DNA from 2 places in the Enterococcus faecalis genome. Region 2 is predicted to be linked to the other one. Evidence: predicted binding sites of a transcription regulator. Region 2 holds the regulator's gene; the other holds the start of a gene.

Region 1 (4,077 bases), 1.1 Mb from region 2:
GTAGATGCACGAACCAGATTTTTGGCAACGAAATCTTCTAACTTATTGATTTCTTCTTGTTGCTTTTCATACGCTTTCCATTCACTGGCTAATTGTTCTGCTTTTAACTCTAAGTATTTGGAATAGTTTCCTTTGTAGTGAGTCATTTTTTTGCGGCTCAGTTCATAAACTTCATTAACTACCTTATCTAAAAAATAACGATCGTGGGAAACAATTAATAGGGCGCCGGCATAACTTGGCAAATAAGATTCCAGCCAAGAAAGCGTCTCGATATCTAAGTGGTTTGTAGGCTCGTCCAGAATTAAAATGTCTGGTTTTTGTAAAAGCATTCTCGCTAATGCAAGCCGGGTTTTTTGACCACCAGATAAGGTTTGAATATCTTTCGTGTAAAAGGATTCATCAAAGCCAAAGCCGTGAAGGACTGAGCGAATTTCATTTTCATAGCCGTAGCCATTTTTTTCAGAAAACGTATGTTGCAATTGATCGTACTCTTTTAAAATTCCTTCATAAACGGAGGTGGTTGGCTCCATTTCACTAATTTTGGTTTCTAATTCTCGCATACGCTGTTCCATTTCTAGGATGTCAGCGAAGGCTTTTGTCATTTCTTCCCAAACGGTTTTATCTGATTCTAAGCCGGTATTTTGAGCTAAATAACCTAACGTAGCAGTTTTATTTTTGGCAATGGTTCCGCTATCGGGAGCATCAATGCCTGCAATGATTTTTAAAAAAGTCGATTTTCCAGCACCATTACGACCAACTAAGGCAATCCGACTTTTTGTTGCAATTTCTAAATGTATGTTTTCAAACAATGTTTCCGAGCCAAAATGCCGGGCAACTTGATTTGCTTGTAATAAAATCATCAGTAGTCCTCATTTCTAAATTCATTGCCCTTAGTGTAGCATAAAATCTGCTAAAATAGCACGTATCAAAAAATGCTTTGTGAAGGTTTATACCTTTTATCACAAACTTTTGAAGAAAAATGCTATTTTTGAGCCATAGAATTGCTTTTTATTGTGAAAAACTGCTATTATGTTAATGGATAAGATTTAAGTGAAAGTATTGGAGGTCCAATTGTGAAAGATCAAGTTATTCCAAAAGCAACGGCGCGACGCCTTCCTTTATATTATCGCTACTTAAGAATGTTACATGATACAGGAAAAAATAAAGTCTCATCAACTGAATTAAGTGAAGCGGTACAAGTAGACAGTGCGACTATTCGTCGTGACTTTTCATATTTTGGTGAATTAGGTAAACGTGGGTACGGCTATGATGTTGAAAACTTAATGAACTTTTTTGCAAAAACATTGAATGAAGATGAGTTAACCAATGTCGCATTAATCGGGGTTGGTAATTTAGGAAGTGCTTTATTAAAGTACAAATTCCATCAAAGCAACAGTATTCGTGTAAGTTGCGCATTTGATGTGAATGAAGATATTGTGGGACGCATTGTTGACGGTATTCCGGTTTATCCAATGGAAGATATGATGGAACAAATCCGTGTTCAACAAATCGAAGTAGCTATTTTAACTATTCCAGCTCGCAAAGCGCAAGAAGTTGTGAACAAACTTGCCGAAGCAGGGGTTAAAGGAATTCTAAACTTTACGGCTGCGCGTTTAGTAGCGCCACCTGAAGTATTAATTCAAAATGTTGACTTAACCAACGAATTACAAACATTAATTTATTTCTTACATCATGACAATGAATTGATTGACGAAGAAGAATAAGCAAAAGAAAAGGGCCTAGTCGTTTAGACGAAGGCCCTTTTCTTATTGAATTGCACCATTATGCAAAAGTAGTTGAACAATAATCACAATCGTATTCATGCCGCAATGGGCAATAATTGAGGTCCAAATTTTTCCAGTTTGCTTGTACAAAAGAGCAAAGAAAAATCCCATAAAGAAATAAACAAAAAAGTGACCATCGGCATGTGCGAGTGAAAAAATCGCCGAACTAACAGTAGCCGCAATCCAGAAATTTGTAAAAGGCTGGATTAAATGGATAAATGCATAACGAAAGACGAATTCTTCCATAATCGGACCACCGATAGTAGTTGCCAAAATAAATAAAGGATTTGCCAAAATCACCGCTACAATAGCTTGTGTATTTTGAGAAGTAGCTTGTTCTCCTGTGATGGCTACTTCAATGGCAAAAGTAACCCCTTGAATCAGCATGGCAATGAAAATCCCACTAACACCTAGTAAAAAAATAAAAATAGGTGATTTCAAGGTTGCTGTTTCCTCTAAAGGAGAAGGTTCTGTTGTTTTTAAAAAGATGCCAATCATTACAAGGGCGCCAATAATGTAGAGAGCAGTTGTCACATTAATCGCTGCATTGGGGGAAATACCCGAAAAAAGTAACGGCCCGAAAAAAGCGATAATGTATGTGACTAAAATAAATAAACTTGATTTTCTTAAGGTCATGGTTAATCCTTTCTATAATTATTTTTTACGATTATTGCGATATCCTAATAAAAGAAAAACGAATAAGAAAAAGAAAAGAGATTCCCAAAGTGTCGAAACAATTCCTTCTGTGACACTGAAAACAAGATTTCCTAAATTCGCTATCACAAAATAAACGAATGTTGCTATTAGTGCTGTAAGTAAACGTTGTTTCATTTTATTCGCCTCCAATCGTAGTCAATTTATTTTACCATGAATTAAAGGATTGGAAAAACATTCCATGAAAAAAGAATACTCAATAAAAAATGCGTATCTTATAATTGACAAGAAAAAGAGAGAAAAGACTTGCATTTTTAGAGTGAAATGAGTATTATAAATAGTGTGAGTTAGCACTCTTATGTATCGAGTGCTAAAATAAGCGAAAACTTTTTATTTGGAGGGATTTATTGTGTTAAAACCATTAGGCGATCGCGTCGTAATTAGAGTCGCGAAAGAAGAAGAAAAAACTGTTGGAGGAATTGTTCTTGCATCCGTTGCAAAAGAAAAACCACAAACAGGTGAAGTTATCGCAGTAGGTGAAGGTCGTGTGCTTGAAAATGGCACAAAAGTTCCGATGGAAGTAAAAATTGGTGACACAGTAATGTTTGAAAAATATTCAGGAACAGAAGTGAAATACGAAGGCGTAGAATACTTAATTGTATCAGCCAAAGACATTATTGCCACTGTTGAATAATAAACAACTTTTACAGAATAATATAATAGAAGAAAAAAATTATGAGGTGAAGAAATCATGGCAAAAGAGATTAAATTTGCAGAAGATGCACGTGCAGCAATGCTACGCGGAGTAGATGTATTAGCAGATACAGTGAAAGTGACATTAGGCCCTAAAGGTCGTAACGTTGTTTTAGAAAAATCATTTGGTTCACCATTGATTACTAACGATGGAGTAACAATTGCTAAGGAAATTGAATTAGAAGATCATTTTGAAAACATGGGCGCAAAATTAGTTTCAGAAGTTGCTTCTAAAACGAATGATATTGCTGGTGACGGAACAACAACAGCGACTGTTTTGACACAAGCCATTGTTCGTGAAGGCTTAAAAAACGTAACTGCTGGAGCTAACCCATTAGGTATTCGTCGTGGGATTGAATTAGCAACAAAAACAGCAGTAGAAGAATTACACAATATTTCATCTGTAGTTGATTCAAAAGAAGCGATTGCACAAGTCGCTGCTGTTTCATCAGGTTCTGAAAAAGTCGGCCAATTAATTGCCGATGCAATGGAAAAAGTTGGTAACGACGGCGTAATTACCATTGAAGAATCAAAAGGGATTGAAACAGAATTAGATGTGGTTGAAGGAATGCAATTCGACCGCGGTTATTTATCTCAATACATGGTTACTGACAACGATAAAATGGAAGCTGTTTTAGAAAATCCATATATCTTAATTACCGACAAAAAAATCTCAAATATTCAAGATATCTTACCTTTATTAGAACAAATTCTACAACAAAGCCGTCCACTATTGATCATTGCGGATGATGTTGATGGGGAAGCTCTACCAACATTAGTATTGAACAAAATCCGTGGTACATTTAATGTTGTCGCAGTAAAAGCGCCAGGATTTGGTGACCGCCGCAAAGCGATGCTTGAAGATATTGCTATTTTAACAGGTGGT
Region 2 (4,077 bases):
GTCAGTTCCTTGGGACAAAGTAGATGAAGAATACGTAGAAAAACCAAAAAAATGGGAACCAAAATCAATTGGTAATTTTATGCGTTGGTTTGGTCCAACGAGTTCTATTTTTGATATTGTTACCTATTTATTTATGTATTTCATTGTGTGTCCGGCTATCCTAGGTGGCTCATTCTTTGAATTAAATGGAGCAGATCAATTGCTCTTTATCGGTATTTTCCATGCAGGATGGTTCATTGAGTCCTTATGGTCCCAAATGCTCGTCTTGCATTTCCTACGAACAGAAAAAATGCCTTTCCTTCAAAGTAGTGCTTCTGGAATTATGACGTTAGTCACTACAGCAGGGATTGTTCTCGGAACTGTTTTACCCTTTACCGCTTTCGGTGCAGAACTAGGATTTGTCGGTTTATCACCAAGCTATTTCTTGTATTTAATCCCGACAATTGTTGCTTATTTAGCACTGGTTGCGTTCATTAAAGTTTTATACGTCAAACGTTACGGTCAATTACTGTAACTGATTTGTACTATTATATATAGAAAAATTTTTTTACTTTTCTTTCAAGGTTGAGGAGGTGTCGGTTTTTATGACAGCTCCTCGTTGTTGTTTTAAGTGACTGTGCGAATTTTTTTATGGATTTATTTGTCATTTACAGTTAGTATGGCTAGTAGAGACTTTCCAAAAAGAACGAGCTTTTTGGTAATAAGGAGATAAAACGAGCTAATGACCAAAACAAACCAACTTTCAACTTCAACGCCGATGTTCGATCGGTCGGCCTATATTCATATTCCATTTTGTGAGCATATTTGTTATTATTGCGATTTTAACAAGGTCTTTTTAGAAGGACAACCAGTTGATGAATATATTCAGAGTTTATTAAAAGAAATTCGACTTACGCAAGCATTGTATCCAGAACAAGAAATGAAAACCATCTATATTGGCGGAGGCACGCCAACTTCATTATCAGCGAAACAGTTAGATGTGCTACTAAAAGGGGTTCGCGAACAGCTAACGTTTGATGACCGAAATGAATTTACGGTGGAAGCAAACCCTGGTGATTTAACCCAAGAAAAATTACAAGTCATGAAAAACTATGGCGTCAATCGTCTTTCGATGGGCGTTCAGACATTTGATGATCGCTTGCTCAAAAAAATCGGTCGCAAGCACACCGCCGCAGATGTTTATGAAACAATGAAATTTTTAGAGAAAGAAAATTTTACCAATGTCAGTATTGACTTAATCTATGCTTTACCTGGACAAACATTGGAAAGTTTTCGCGATACTTTGACAAGAGCCTTAGCATTGGACTTGCCGCACTATTCGCTTTATTCATTAATTCTTGAAAATAAAACAATGTTCATGAACTGGGTTCGTCAAGGACGGTTACAGCTGCCTGAAGAAGAAATCGAAGCACAAATGTTTGACGAAACGATTGAAGCAATGGAGAAAAAAGGACGTCACCAATATGAAGTCAGTAATTTTGCTTTAACAGGAAAAGAAAGCCAGCATAATCTGGCTTATTGGAATAATGACCACTACTATGGATTTGGCGCAGGTGCCAGCGGCTATCTTGGGCAAACTCGTTACAAAAATCACGGTCCAATCCAACATTATTTGAAACCCTTGCGAGAAAATCAATTGCCAATTGTGGAGACTGAAGAATTAACTCGTCTAAATCAAATAGAAGAAGAGCTATTTTTAGGCTTACGTAAAAAAGTAGGCATTTCTAAACAAAAATTCCAACAAAAATTTCAGGAACCAATTGAAGCAATTTATGGAGAGGTCATTCAACGCTTAATCAAAGAAGAATTATTAATTGAAGAAGCAGATATCTTACGTTTAACGAAAAAAGGGCTATTTGTGGGGAATAATGTTTTTGAAGCATTTTTGTTAAGTGAAAAAGAGTAAAAAAATAAAAAAATCATCGAAGTGTGACAAAGCATTTCGATGATTTTTTTATTACAAAAGTTGGTATTGATGGTTTTTGAAGGTGGTTTGCAGCGATTAGCACTCTTTCATGAAGAGTGCTAAAAAGTTGCGTATTTCCCTTGACAAAAAGGTAAGGACTTGTTATATTAGTATATGTAGTTAGCACTTAGATGTTAAGAGTGCTAATGAAGGGTGGTAATAACGATGATTACAGAAAGACAACAAAATATCTTGAGACTTATCATCCAAAATTACACGAACACGGGCTTACCTGTCGGTTCTAAGAAATTGATGGAGGATGGCATTGCCTCTAGTTCTGCCACAATTCGTAATGATATGAAAGCATTAGAGGAATACGGCTTATTAGCTAAGACCCATTCTTCTTCAGGGCGAATCCCCTCAATGGCTGGTTATCGTTACTACGTGGATCATCTTTTACAACCAACACAAGTAGAAGAGAACGAACTTAGAAGAATCCGTCAATCTTTTGGAAAAGAATTTCATGAGATTAATGATATTATTCGACAATCAGCTGAAATTCTATCAGAATTGACAAGTTATACTGCTTTTTCATTAGGACCTGAAGTGAAAGAACGGAAATTAACCGGCTTTCGAATGGTTCCTTTGAATGATCGGCAAGTCCTTGCTATTATAGTGACAGATAAAGGCAATGTTGAAAACCAAGTATTTGCCATTCCTGCCGCTGTTTCTAGCCAAGATCTTGAAAAAATGACACAAATCATCAATGATAAGTTGGTTGGACAACCTTTGTTGACCGTTTATCATCGTTTGCGGACGGAGATTCCGATGATTTTACATCGCTATTTCCAAACGCCAGAAGGAATGATGAACTTATTCGATGAGATGTTAGGACATGCCTTTGAAGAAAAAGTCTTTGTCGGTGGTCGCATGAATTTGTTAGATTTTGGCATCAAACAAGATATTGAACAATTGAAATCTGTCTATTCCTTTATGCAAAATTCTGATGAGCTGACGCATTTATTAAATGGTTCTGCAACAACAGAAAATCCAATTGTTTTTCGTATCGGCTCAGAAATTGGCAACAATCTCTTAGAAGATATGAGCATGATCACTGCTACGTATGAAGTATCAGGACATGGCAAAGGAACAATTGCCCTGCTAGGACCAACCAGTATGCCGTATTCAAAAATATTCGGTTTGGTAGACACGTTTCGACATGAGCTAGCTTCACAACTAGGTGACTATTACCGTTTTTTAGGTAATTAAGCAAACCTTGTTAGGATAAGAAGTAGATGCATAAAGAGAAAGGAAGTTGCTGAAGTGAGTAAAAAAGAAGAGAAGCAAGAAGAATTACAAGAAGAAATGGAAGCTGTTGATGCTGCTGGCGTTTCTGAAGTAGAAGTTGAAGCAACAGAGATTGAAAATCTTAAAGCAGAGCTTTCCGAAATGGAAGACAAGTTCTTGCGGGCAAGAGCCGAAATTGCTAATATGAGCAATCGAAATAAAAACGAACGAGAATTATTAGTTCGTTACCGCTCACAAGATTTAGGTAAAAAGATTTTACCATCTATTGATAATTTAGAACGAGCAATGGCTATTGAAGTATCAGATGAACAAGGCGAAAGCTTGAAAAAAGGTATTTCGATGGTGCTAGAAAGTATTACTGTGGCTTTAAAAGAAGAAGGAATTGAAGAAATCCCAGCAATGGGTGAAACCTTTGATCCAAATTTACATCAAGCCGTTCAAACAGTCCCTGCTTCTGAAGAAACCCCAGCAGATACCATTGTTGAAGTTCTACAAAAAGGGTACAAATTACAAGATCGTGTGTTACGACCATCAATGGTCATTGTTGCACAATAACAAACGTTAATTAAAAATATATTATTATAGAAAACTAATACAGATTGGAGATATTCACTATGAGTAAAATTATTGGTATTGACTTAGGAACAACAAACTCAGCTGTCGCAGTGCTAGAAGGCGGCGAAGCGAAAATTATTGCAAACCCAGAAGGTAACCGCACAACTCCTTCGGTCGTTTCATTCAAAAACGGTGAAATTCAAGTGGGCGAAGTAGCAAAACGTCAAGCTGTTACAAATCCTAACACGATTTCATCTATTAAACGTCACATGGGTGAAGCTGGCTACAAAGTTGATGTTGAAGGAAAA

The links. The regulator HrcA, encoded in region 2, represses chaperone genes, less so after heat shock. The targets are predictions, from matches to a motif close to TTAGCACTCNNNNNNNNNGAGTGCTAA.
Region 1: groES (co-chaperone GroES) is a predicted target of HrcA. The motif match lies at 2,786-2,812, and genes of this name have one in related genera.

Annotation. Positions count from the first base shown of each region.
Region 1 is NZ_CP118962.1:2,219,853-2,223,929, reverse strand. Features, by position in the region: gene PYW42_RS10985 (ABC-F family ATP-binding cassette domain-containing protein) at 1-860, opposite strand, end outside; gene PYW42_RS10980 (redox-sensing transcriptional repressor Rex) at 1,074-1,724, shown strand; gene PYW42_RS10975 (CPBP family intramembrane glutamic endopeptidase) at 1,767-2,420, opposite strand; gene PYW42_RS10970 (hypothetical protein) at 2,439-2,615, opposite strand; gene groES (co-chaperone GroES) at 2,848-3,132, shown strand; gene groL (chaperonin GroEL) at 3,190-4,077, shown strand, end outside.
Region 2 is NZ_CP118962.1:1,146,080-1,150,156, forward strand. Features, by position in the region: gene mgtA (magnesium-translocating P-type ATPase) at 1-514, shown strand, start outside; gene hemW (radical SAM family heme chaperone HemW) at 758-1,906, shown strand; gene hrcA (heat-inducible transcriptional repressor HrcA) at 2,132-3,175, shown strand; gene grpE (nucleotide exchange factor GrpE) at 3,230-3,769, shown strand; gene dnaK (molecular chaperone DnaK) at 3,829-4,077, shown strand, end outside.